DNA from 2 places in the Vreelandella hamiltonii genome. Region 2 is predicted to be linked to the other one. Evidence: riboswitches for the same ligand, from Rfam matches in the RefSeq annotation. Region 2 holds a riboswitch; the other holds the start of a gene.

What was found. Region 2 has a riboswitch for thiamine pyrophosphate ahead of IE061_RS06525 (SLC5/6 family protein). Riboswitches for the same ligand answer to the same signal wherever they lie in the genome.
Region 1: it holds a riboswitch for thiamine pyrophosphate, as region 2 does, so the genes downstream of both, tenA (thiaminase II) here and IE061_RS06525 (SLC5/6 family protein) in region 2, are expected to answer to the same signal.

What each region holds. Positions count from the first base shown of each region.
Region 1 covers NZ_BMXO01000001.1:345,704-351,580, reverse strand. The annotation lists gene thiC (phosphomethylpyrimidine synthase ThiC) at 1-1,162, opposite strand, end outside; gene tenA (thiaminase II) at 1,188-1,856, opposite strand; TPP riboswitch at 1,942-2,073, opposite strand; gene IE061_RS01800 (SMI1/KNR4 family protein) at 2,461-3,021, shown strand; gene IE061_RS01795 (hypothetical protein) at 3,147-3,527, shown strand; gene IE061_RS01790 (DUF2971 domain-containing protein) at 3,608-4,501, shown strand; gene IE061_RS01785 (hypothetical protein) at 4,593-5,153, shown strand; gene IE061_RS01780 (hypothetical protein) at 5,239-5,877, shown strand, end outside.
Region 2 covers NZ_BMXO01000004.1:151,215-157,091, reverse strand. The annotation lists gene IE061_RS06535 (CoA-acylating methylmalonate-semialdehyde dehydrogenase) at 1-1,120, shown strand, start outside; gene IE061_RS06530 (hypothetical protein) at 1,181-1,870, opposite strand; TPP riboswitch at 2,171-2,274, shown strand; gene IE061_RS06525 (SLC5/6 family protein) at 2,264-3,655, shown strand; gene IE061_RS06520 (diguanylate cyclase domain-containing protein) at 3,740-5,191, shown strand; gene IE061_RS06515 (magnesium transporter CorA family protein) at 5,188-5,877, shown strand, end outside.

The sequences.
Region 1 (5,877 bases), on a different contig from region 2:
CCACATCGTACTGCTTGCAGATCTCGCAGATCTCCTCGAAATGGGTGTACAGGAAGCTCTCCTGATGGTGATACAAGCACCACTTCGCCATGATGGAACCGCCACGGCTGACGATGCCGGTGACGCGGTTGGCGGTGAGCGGCACGTAGCGCAGCAGTACCCCGGCGTGGATAGTGAAGTAATCCACCCCCTGTTCCGCCTGCTCGATCAGCGTATCGCGGAAGATCTCCCAGGTGAGGTTCTCGGCAATGCCGTTGACCTTCTCCAGCGCCTGATAGATGGGCACCGTGCCAATCGGCACCGGCGAGTTGCGGATGATCCACTCGCGGGTTTCATGGATGTTCTGGCCGGTGGAGAGATCCATGATGGTATCCGCGCCCCAGCGGATGCCCCAGGTCATCTTGTCCACTTCCTCTTCGATGGAAGAGGTGACCGCCGAGTTGCCCAGGTTGCCGTTGATCTTCACCAGGAAGTTGCGGCCAATGATCATCGGCTCGCTTTCCGGGTGGTTGATGTTGTTGGGAATGATCGCCCGGCCACGGGCCACCTCATCGCGCACGAACTCCGGCGTGATCTCCTTGGGCAAGCTGGCGCCGAAGCTCTGGCCCGCATGCTGATGGCCCAGAATGCGCTCTACTTCTGCCGTTCCCAACGCCTGGCGGCGCTGGTTTTCCCGCAGGGCGATAAATTCCATTTCCGGCGTGATGATGCCCTGGCGGGCGTAGTGCAGCTGGGTCACGTTCTTGCCCGCTTTCGCCCGGCGGGGTGTGCGGGTCAAATCAAAGCGCAGCTGGGCAAGGGTAGGGTCGTTGGCGCGGCGCTGGCCATACTGGCTGGTGGGGCCATCCAAAAACTCGGTGTCATTGCGCTCTTCGATCCAGGCCCGGCGCAGCTCCGGCAGGCCCTGGCGCAAATCGATGCAGGCGTTGGGGTCGGTGTAGGGGCCGGAAGTGTCGTACACCAGCAGCGGCGGGTTCTGCTCATCCACGCCGCTGGTTTTGGTGGGCGAGAGGGTAATTTCCCGAAACGGCACGCGAATATCCGGCCGTGAGCCTTCCACGTACACCTTGCGCGAGCCGGGCAGTGGGGCCACGGCGGCGGCATCGACCTGGGCGGTTTCGGCTAAAAAGTGCGCGGTTCTGCTTTTGACGGTCTTGGTCATGACGGTTGCTCTGTGTTGTAGGAGGTTATTCAGAAAGGTCTAAACCCATCTGCCAGAAGTCGATTTCCAGGCGGGTGGCATCGCGGAAGATCTTGCTCAGCTCAGCAAAACGGGCAGGGGTGACATCCGCCAGGCGGGCATCGAGCCACGCAAGCTCGGCCTGCATGGCGGCCTGGAACTCCTCGCCTTCGTACATGGCGATCCAGGCATCGAAAGGATTCTGCTCGCCGCGCAGCGTAGAGGGCTGCGCGTTCAGCCAGTTGGCGATTTCGCCGTAGCCCACCAGGCACGGGGCCAGCGCCACGTGCAAATCGAGCAGGTCGCCGCGGTTGCCGGTGTCCAGCACATAGCGGGTGTAGGCCAGCGTAGCGCGGGCTTCGGGAAGTTCGGCAAGCTCCTGCTCGCTGATGCCCCACTCCTGGCAAAAGCCCACGTGCAGGCCCAGCTCCACATCCACGATGGCTTTCAGGCCCTCGTGGGCTTGGCGCAAATCCGCCAAGGTAGGGCTTTTGTAAGTGGCCAGCGCGTAGGCGCGGGCGAAGTGGATCAAGAACAGGTAATCCTGCTTCAGGTAGTGGCGAAACGACGCCTCAGGCAGCGTGGCGTTGCCCAGCTGACGCACGAAATCGTGCTCGATGTAAGCGCGCCAATCGTTCTGGCAAGCGGTGGTGAGATCGGTAAAGCGGTAGCCCATATTGAATGCCTCCGGTGGTACAGCGAACCGGCGCACGGGCGAAAGGAGAGTGAGTTGGGGCAAGGTATCAGGTGAACACGGCGCACCCCAACCACCGCTTGATTCCTACGCCGGTACTAGCCGGATCAGGTTCAACGGGCCCCGCCGTGACGACTTGCTGTAGCAGCCAGCCGTATAGCGATCTCAGCCGGTTCCACCGGCACCCCGTCAAGCAGTATTCAGCGCAGTGTAGGAGGCGGGTGGGGGAGATGCAAGGGGGCGTATTTTATTGGGCGCACAGAGGTGGTCTGCCGTGAGAGCAATAAACGACAAGAAAAAGGCGATGGCGTTGAGTGCTTGACCCCCATGGTTACCTTGACGCGTTCCATCAGTTTCATGAGGAAATGGCTCCATATTGCTGTTTATAAAAACAGTAATATTGAGGTGAGTAAAACGCGCAAGCCCGAGAATTTTGGCTACATCGCCAAAATTCTCTTTGCACGCTGTAGAATCAATGAGGTAGATTCAATTTGGTGGCTATGAAACCTCAGTCATTGTGATGTCACGTTCATTGAGGTTTCATGGCAGGACGTATAATCACTGTTAGGTGCGCGAGTATCAAAGTATGAGATGTTGTAGCAGAGAACTCAAAAATCCAGACATCGTTGACGGAACTGCATACTTTGTTTGCCCTGAATGCGGTGGTGTTCGAGAAGTTGAAAACTATCGAGTTTACACGCACGAAGAAGCTCTTAGTTACTTCAAGGAAAAATATGGATTCACACTACCTAAAGAGTATGTGAAATTCTCCGAATCAGAAGAAACTAAGGTAGTTAAACTCCCGTCTTGTGAAAACGAAACTCTACAATACTATTTTGGTGAAGGCTTTTACGAAATTGGCACGTTTGCAAGCGTAGATCCTAATTCGGAATACTCAATATATAGCTCCATAAGCTCTGGCAGAGAGTGGGGCCTTCCGGAAACATATGTGCCGCTAGAAGGTGATGGCCATACATGGTTGGCCCTAGACTATGGAGATTCTTTTACTGAACCCAAGGTTATTGTCACAGAGACGGATGAAGGCAATAGTCTAGTTGTGGCAAATACTTTTAATGAGTTTGTATCAAATCTCCTTCAATATGAAGAGGTTTATGATTTAAATGGTAATGTAATCTACAGTGAATAAAGCACCTAACAAGTCAAAGCACGCGGACTTGGTAAAGCTGTCACCTTTTTCGCTTGCGCAAAAAAGCCGCCAACTTCACTAATCCGGTGTTTGAGGCGTTAGCACTACAACCCAAAGGAGAGAGAATGGACACTTTTAAAGCATCAGTACAATACAATGACATGAAAGGTAGCGCAGCTGCCGACCGCGCGGATAAAGAGAATGCAGCAAAGTGGCTCAAAGACAATGACTTGATCAGCGACGAAGAGTTTGTTGTAGGCGTCAAAATGTGGGCTGGAGAGAATCATGGCACCCATAAGGATCCAGTTTACGTTACGTTCTTCGTGACCGACCTGAAGGGGCACCCTGATCTTCCTTCTTTGCTTGCTGCTAGTGGTGATGTAATAGAAGCAAGGCGCGTACGCGTGGATATGAACCTCGTTGACTTCTTCGGTCTGTTCAAACGACTGGAAATTACTTTGTCGAATGGCGGCATGCTAGAAGGAAAGTCTTATCCGTATGAATAGGCAGTGTGCTAACAAACGCGTTAAAGGCGACGCTCGTACCTCGCGCGCTTTACGCGGGCGTTAACACTCAAGGAGAGACTGTGCCTCTATACAAGTATTTGACACCTGAGAATACGTTGAGGGTTTTGGATGGGAGTGTCAGATTTACTCAACCTGGGGCTTTCAATGACCCGTTTGAAATGGTTCCAGAATTACATGTTCCGGAGGATTTCGAACCCAAAGATATCTCTATCAGCTTTGACGTACTTGCACCAAGAAGGCAGCCAAGTGTTGGAGAATTACCAATTGACTTTGAGTCTGACCATTGCAATGACATCAACTCCAGAAAGATTTTAAGCTCTCTGAATCAGTCCGTTGGTATTCTATGTTTATCTAAAAATGAGTCATCTCTGCTAATGTGGTCACATTATGCAGATGAGTACTCAGGAGCTGTTATTGAGTTTGACGAAGAACATGAATTTTTTACGGGCCTATTTAATATAGAGTATCGAGAGCAAAGACCTAAAAAGGACATTAGTGCTTATTTAAGTGGTGAATCTCCAATTCCTATAGCCGAGCTTTGTGTAAAGCCCAAAGATTGGGAATATGAGCAAGAATATAGAATTGTTAGAAATCTCTCTGATTGCAAGAAGGTTGGTGATTATAAGGGCTTTCCAGTTTATGTAATGAATGTCCCAATGGATGCGATAAAGTCCATCACTCTTGGTGAAAGAATGCCTCTAGAGCGCCAAAGAGAGATTTGGAACAAAATCAAGAATACAAAGATTGCATTGAATCTGGCTGCTATCGCCAACTGGGGTTACGAGTTTAGAAAAGAATCAATTAAGTATAATCTTCCTGCTTCTGAAATGAACCCTTTGATAAGTCCGAGAACAGCCCATGTATTTTCTGAACTTGAAAATGAGTTTGGTGAAATAGCTCGATGGATGATAAAAGAGCATAAGTTGAGCGATGTTGCTAACCATACATTGTAAAGTGTTAACAAACGCAAGCAGTCGGAAAATTTACTCGCTAGCGCTCCTAAATTTCCGCTGTTGCGGGCGTTAAATACCAAGGAGAGTGTAGGTGTACGAGTCAAATTTTTTAGATGCGCTGGAACGAACAACACGCTTTGGCCTGAACGCTCCGGGCGTTGAATTAAGTGATACCCGTTTTCTGACCCAAGAGGCCTTAAGCTGCCTTCCAATTGCGATACGAGACATTATGGGCGAGTTGAGCGAAGAGGATGTCGTGGCTCAGTGTCTCTCGCTTCATATGAGGCTAAAACCGGTTATCGAAAAAATTCTGCGTTGTGACGCCTACTACACCATCGGTTGGGTGAGCCTTGAAAAAAGCGAAATGTTCAAGCAGACAGAGGAAAGCTTGTCCGAGATGCTCAAGCGCGGTATCAACGGCCCTAGTATAAATATCCATGCGTGGCTGACCCTTCCCTCACTGGAGATATTGGACTTCTCTCTTCCAACGACTTACGCAAAGATTCATGGTCTTGAGGACGGCAAAGGTGCGGTAGTCTCAAAACATCCATCAGAGCTCACCGGTGGCATGATGTATCAGCCGATGTTAGTTGGTGAGGAGTTCCTATCGAAATCGGGCGCCATGAGGTTCTTCGCCACGTATAGTATTTAACAAGCGCATGTTGCCGGACTGGTTTTTCGCTGCGCTCCAAAGCAGCCGCAAATGCGAACGTTATGCCTCAGGAGACTAATCACCGATGGATCAAGATTGGATTCTTCAAAAGAAGAAGACCCGTCGTACATTTTCTAAATCGACTTGGGTACCTTTGCGAGCTTCTGTAGAGAACGAGAACGGCAACGTTAAAAACATAGGTTATAGCAACGAGTTCTTTGGATGTGGGTCCGTTGCGTTCTCGCCAGAAAACCGTGAAATAGCTGAGAAATTAAGCTGGGGGGACATCGGGCTTAGCAGAACGATTGCCCCTTATGCATACGAGGATGGCTTCTACTCGACTATTTATGAGTATCAATATAACGACAAAGAACCGATAGGCGTTCACTTAGTCCTGGAGTTACCTTTACCAGTTGTAGGAGGAAGGCAATGGATATTAAACCCGGACCTTGTTGCAGCCCTTCGCCTCATTAAAGAAGGGGATAATTGGGTTCGGCCTGAAGAGAATTTTGTGGTTGTCGCTCGTGAGACTCTCGACGAGAACGGTGAGCAGCGCCTCATAGAAATCAAGAGAGAATACTTACTTGATTACTTGGCCGCTAGGAACTTAGCGTTACGGCTCTCTTACTACCGTCAAAGAGTTGAAAATGTATCCTCTCTTGAAACTAGCGACTACGCAGGCATAGAAGGCCATCAAGAAGAGCGAGATGGCGGTCGATATGAG
Region 2 (5,877 bases):
CGAAAACGCGGCCAATGAGGTCGATGTGTATACCATGCATCAGCCGCTGGGCGTGGGCGCCGGGATCACGGCGTTCAACTTCCCCATCATGCTGCCTTGCTTCATGTTTCCGCTGGCCATTGCCACGGGCAATACGTTCGTTCTGAAGCCTTCCGAGCAGGACCCCAGCTCGACCATGCGGCTGGTGGAACTGGCCCATGAGGCGGGTATTCCGGCGGGCGTGCTCAACGTGGTGCATGGCGGGCCCGAAGTTGCCAACCAGATTGCCGACCATCAGGACATCAAGGCGCTGTCGTTCATTGGCTCTACCCATGTGGGATCGCTGCTGTATGGCCGTGCGGCGGCGGCAGGTAAGCGTATGCAGTCCATGATGGGGGCCAAGAACCACTGTGTGGTGATGCCGGATGCCAACCGTAGTCAGGCCATCGACAGCCTGCTGGGGTCGGCCTTTGGGGCAGCGGGTCAGCGCTGTATGGCCAACTCGGTGGTGGTGCTGGTAGGCGAGGCGCAGGAGTGGCTGAGCGATATCGAAGCAGGCGCCCGTAGCATGAAGGTCGGCCCCGGTACCCAGCGGGATGCCGACCTGGGGCCGCTGGTGTCTCCTCAGGCCAAGGAGCGTGTCGAGCGCTTGATCACCGCCGGTGAAAAAGAGGGGGCCACGCTGCTGGTGGATGGCCGAGGCTACACAGTAGAAGGGTATCCGGAGGGCAACTTCGTGGGGCCGACGCTGTTTGCCAACGTCACGCCGGAGATGACCATTTACCGGGAAGAAATATTCGGTCCGGTGCTATGCGTGGTGGGGGTCGAGACGCTGGATGATGCCATCGACTTCATCAACGCCAACCCGAACGGCAACGGCACGTCGATTTTCACCAACTCGGGCTGGGTGGCGCGCCGATTCGAAACCGATATCGACGTTGGTCAGATCGGTATCAACGTGCCGATTCCGGTGCCGGTGGCCTATTTCAGCTTCACCGGCTCTCGGGCTTCCAAACTGGGGGATTTGGGCCCCAACGGCAAGCAGGCCATCGCGTTCTGGACGCAAACCAAAACGGTGACCGCACGCTGGTTCGAGCCCGAAAACGTCTCCAGCGGCATCAATAGCACCATTGCGCTCTAGATATTTGGCGAACCGCTGACGCATCAGGGGCCCTCTGCCACGGCAGAGGGCCCCTGGGGATCAGACGGGTTCGAAAAGTGGCAGGCTGTCGCGCAGGAGCTGTTCTATAGGCTCCAGTTGGCTTTCATGCAGCACCAGCAGGTAAGGAGCATCCTGTTCATCGTTGAGTGGCGCAAGGAGTGCAAACTCGCCCTCTTCAAGATGGAACTCATGGATTTCTCGCAGCCCGTGGGGAGTTTCGCACTGAGAGCAGCGATAGGTGTCGTCTTCGCCGTACACCAGGCGGTGATACATCTTGAACAGCGTGTACAGCGCTAACCCCCCTTCGAACGCTTGCCAGCGAGCGGGTGTTTCTCGAATGTCTTCGTTCAAGACCAGACCTTCGGCCTCGGCATCGGCAATGGCGTCGGCCAGCGGTTCTGCCAGAATGGCGCTGCCATCGGCGGGCAGCGGTGCATTTTGCTGATTCGCCGCCGTAAAGCGCGCAGCAGCAGCATGAAAATCTGCCAGGCTGTTGAGATGGAAGTCCGCATGTTGCAGGTCGGCTGGCTCGAAACCGCCGTTCTCCCAGCCGTGAATGACACGTAGCGTAATTTGACCCCGGGCGATGGGGCGGGCCAATAAGGCATGAAGCATGATACGGATATGCAGCTGGCGTTCATCCGTGTCGTTTTCGAACGCACGGTAAGGGTCGGCGAACAATGCATGCAAACGCCCCGGCGTGTGCTCTCTTGCTTCAGAATAAGACATGGTGGTTTCCCTGTTACAGACGCCGTTTGCTCAACGCTGCCTTTTTTATGAAATACAGTCGATAAGAGTATGGCGAGCCTCAAGGTGTAATGAAAGTCTAATCCGTTAGCATTTTGTTAACCATGACCCCGTATCGCGCAAGGCGTTTATCAACACGACAAAAAAGAGGTAAGCATGTCTGCGTCATTACTCGGAGTTCTACCTGATGGGGCGCGTGCCCAAACCTGCCTAGGCAAGGGCGCATAACGCACGGCAGCGCTTTACCAGGGCGCTCCTTTCAGTGAAGATACCGCCTTCATTCACTGTCGCCAGGGGAGCCCTTCGTGGGCTGAGAATGCACGTCATGCAGACCCTGGAACCTGATCCGGATAGTACCGGCGGAGGAAGCGCGACATGCCGTACCTGACGTCTGCAGTGCTGGGCGCAGCGCTGTGCTGCTTTGCATTTTTAGGCCTTCGGGCGCGTTTTGGGGGAAGCTCGCTGGATGACTACGTCACGGCGCGCAACTCGCAAACGGCAACGACCCTGGGGTTCTCTTTTCTGGCCTCGGGAATGGGGGCCTGGATTCTCTTTGCGCCGCCTGAAATTGGCGCCTTCGTGGGGCCGGTGGCGCTGCTGGGCTATGCCGTGGGCTCGGCGCTGCCCTTCCTGGTGCTGGGGCTTTATGGCCCCAGAATACGTCGTGCGCTACCCGCCGGGCGCAGTATCGCCGAGTTTGCCGAAGCGTGTTATGGCAAGGGGGTCCGTCACTATGTCACGCTTGCCTCCGTGGCGTATATGGGGTGCTTTCTGGCAGCTGAGCTGACGGCCATCGGCGCCATTACCGCGCTACTGTCAGACGTTCCGCCTGCCTGGGTCATCATTGGTGTGGCGCTGACGACCCTCATCTATACCGTGCTCGGTGGCCTGCGCGCCAGTTTGGCCACCGACCGCTGGCAGGCCTGGCTGCTCTTGATACTGTTATGCGCCGTGGCGGGCGTCACGTTATGGCGCCTGCCTTCCATGCCCAGCGATGCGGCGCTACCGGACGTCCCCCTCGGGGCGTCGCTGAGCGTGGCGCTGACGCTGATCATTGCCGTGACCGCGGCCAATTTGTTTCACCAGGGCTACTGGCAGCGGCTCTGGGCGGCTCAGGATAGCGCCAGTCTTGGCCGTGGCGCGTGGCTGGGGGCCGTCATGACGGTGCTGGTGGTCATGGTGATTGGTGGTGTCGGCATGATGGCGGCACTCAGTGGGGTGAGCCTGGGCGAGCCACCGATGCCCTTTTTTGCCCTGTTGGCAGAGGCTCCTGTCTGGATCACACTCCCGGCTCTGGTGCTAGCCGTCACGCTGGTGACTTCCAGCGTGGATACGTTGCAAAACGGCATTGCCTCGCTGTGGGCAACGGGAGATCAGCCAAAAGCGTTGCATGCAGCGCGCTGGATCACGGTGCTGCTGATGGTGCCGGTGATCCTCATCGCCTTGCAAGGGCTATCGGTACTGAGGCTGTTTTTGATAGCCGACTTGCTGTGTGCGGCCATCGTGGTGCCAGTGCTGCTGGGCCTGTGGCAACGCATGTCGCCGCTGGCGGCGATCAGCGGTGGCGTGGCGGGGCTGGTGGGGGCAGTATTGCCGGGCTGGCTGGGGCAAGGCTCCTTGATGGCAGGCATCATGGCCGCCACGTTTCCTGGCAGTATTCCTACCCTCGGTCCCTTCGTGGGGGCGCTGCTGCTCTCGAGCCTGGTGAGTATCCTCGTGGCGTGGTGGCTCCCTTCAGGCAAGGTGTTAAAAAAATCAACGCGTTAGGCAGGCTGTGCAGTTTCGCGCTATGATGACGAAGGGGTTTGAAATACACAAAGGAGTGTTAACTATATATCGGGTTTAACCACCATGAGCCACCTGTTGCCATCCAATGAAGCGTTGCGTATTGCTGCTTTACAAGAGCTGGCGTTACTGGACACCCCCAATGAGCCGGTATTCGACCGAGTGACTCGGTTGGTCACCGTGCTGTTGAGGGTACCACTCTCCACGGTGACACTCGTGGATACCGACCGACAGTGGTTCAAGTCTCAGGTGGGGCTGGAGCTTTCGGAAACTCCCCGCGACGTGGCGTTTTGTGCCTATACCGTGCTGGCGGAAGCGCCGCTGGTCGTCAACGATGCGCTGCAGGATCCGCGCTTTGCCAGTAACCCTTATGTCATCAAACCCGACGGCATCCGCTTCTACGTCGGCATCCCTCTGAAAACCACCCAGGGGCTGGTGTTGGGCTCCCTGTGTGCCATGGATACCCGGCCCCGCGAACTAACCCCCCAGGAGTTCACCGCGCTACAGGACCTGGCCGATGTGGTGTCCGGTGAAATTCATTTGCGCGAGCGCTTGATTCAGCAAGAGAAGCGCAATGCCAGCTTCAAACGCGACCTTGCGGCGCTGCATCGTAGTCTGGAGCAGCAGATCGAGCGACGTACCCGCGAGCTCAACCTGGTCATCGAGTCGGCTTACGATGCCTACCTGAGTATCGATGATCGTGGCCGGGTGCTGGACTGGAATCGCGCCGCACAAGCCATGTTCGGCTGGTCGCGCAAGGAGGCGTTGGCCCGCCCCATTACCGATCTGATGTTTCCTGCAGGCGTGCCCGGGCAGGACGATCCTTCACCCATTGAATGGGAAGCCCGGCGTCGAGATGGTGGGCGCTTGCCGGTAGAGATTCGCCACCAGCGCTACGAACTCAGTGGGCGATGGCGACGCAGCCTGTTCATCCATGACATTACCGAGCGTCAGCAGTTGGCGCGCCTGCGAGACCAGGAGGCCAGACAAGATGTCTTGACGGAGCTGCCTAACCGCCGCGCCCTCGACGAACGCTTGCCAGAGGCCATGGCGCGTACTCGGCGGAGTCTCGTACCGCTGGCGGTCATGTTTCTCGACCTGGATGGGTTCAAACGAATCAATGACCTGTATGGACATGCCATGGGCGATGAGCTGCTGCGCGACATCGCCAGACGCTTGCAAGCCGCGCTGCGTGAAACGGACTTCGTGGCCCGTTGGGCAGGGGATGAGTTTGTGCTGATACTGGAGAACATGGACAACGACGCCATCGAACCGCTGGCGCAGAAGCTGATCCGCACTATTGAAGATCCGCTGACCATGGGCGACATAGTGCTCGAGGTCAGTACCAGTATCGGCGTGGCCGAGTATGTGCCTGGCGGAGAAGAAACCCCTCAGGAACTGTTGAAACGAGCCGATGTGGCGATGTATGAAGCCAAACGGGCAGGCAAGGCGCAGGCGCGGCTAGCAAGCCCTGTGCTGCCGTCAACCAACGCCAGCGAAGTCAAGGAAAGCACATGATTCGATGTCTGATGACCATACCCGAGGGAGAAGTGCGCGAAGGCGACCTCTCGCTGATCAATGCCTGGAAACGCCTGGAGGGCGCGCATATCTGGGTGGACATGCAAGGTGAAAGCGAAGCCAGCGAGCGTGAGGTGCTCGAAGGGTTTGCGTGCCACCCCATGGCGATACAGGATGCCCACAAGGTGCGTCATCCACCCAAGATCGAAGAGTTCGAGAATCATACGCTGATCATCTACCGAGGCATTTCCTCCTTCGATGCTCAGCTCAACTTCGTGCCTCAGCAGCTGTGCTTTTTCGTTGGTGAACGCTTTCTGGTCACGCTGCATCCTGGCCATGCGCTGAGCATCGAGCGATTGCTCAACGACCAGGGTGCGCGGCTACTGTCGCGCTCTCCCGAGCAGGTTGCCTTGCGTGTCATGTATACCTCGGCGGGCTTTTATATCGACAGCCTGCTGGAGTTCGAGACCGAGCTGAGCGACCTGGAAGACGAGCTGCTGGAAAACGGCAATGACGTGCTGATGCGTCGGATTACCGCGTACCGCTCTCGGTTGGTCAAGATGCGGCGAGTGTTCAGTTACCACAAGGGCATCACTCAGGAGCTGACGGCCTACGACTACGCGCACCTTCCGCGGGGGGAGAGCGAGACGCTGCATGCCATCACCGATGTGGAGGAACGCTTCGAG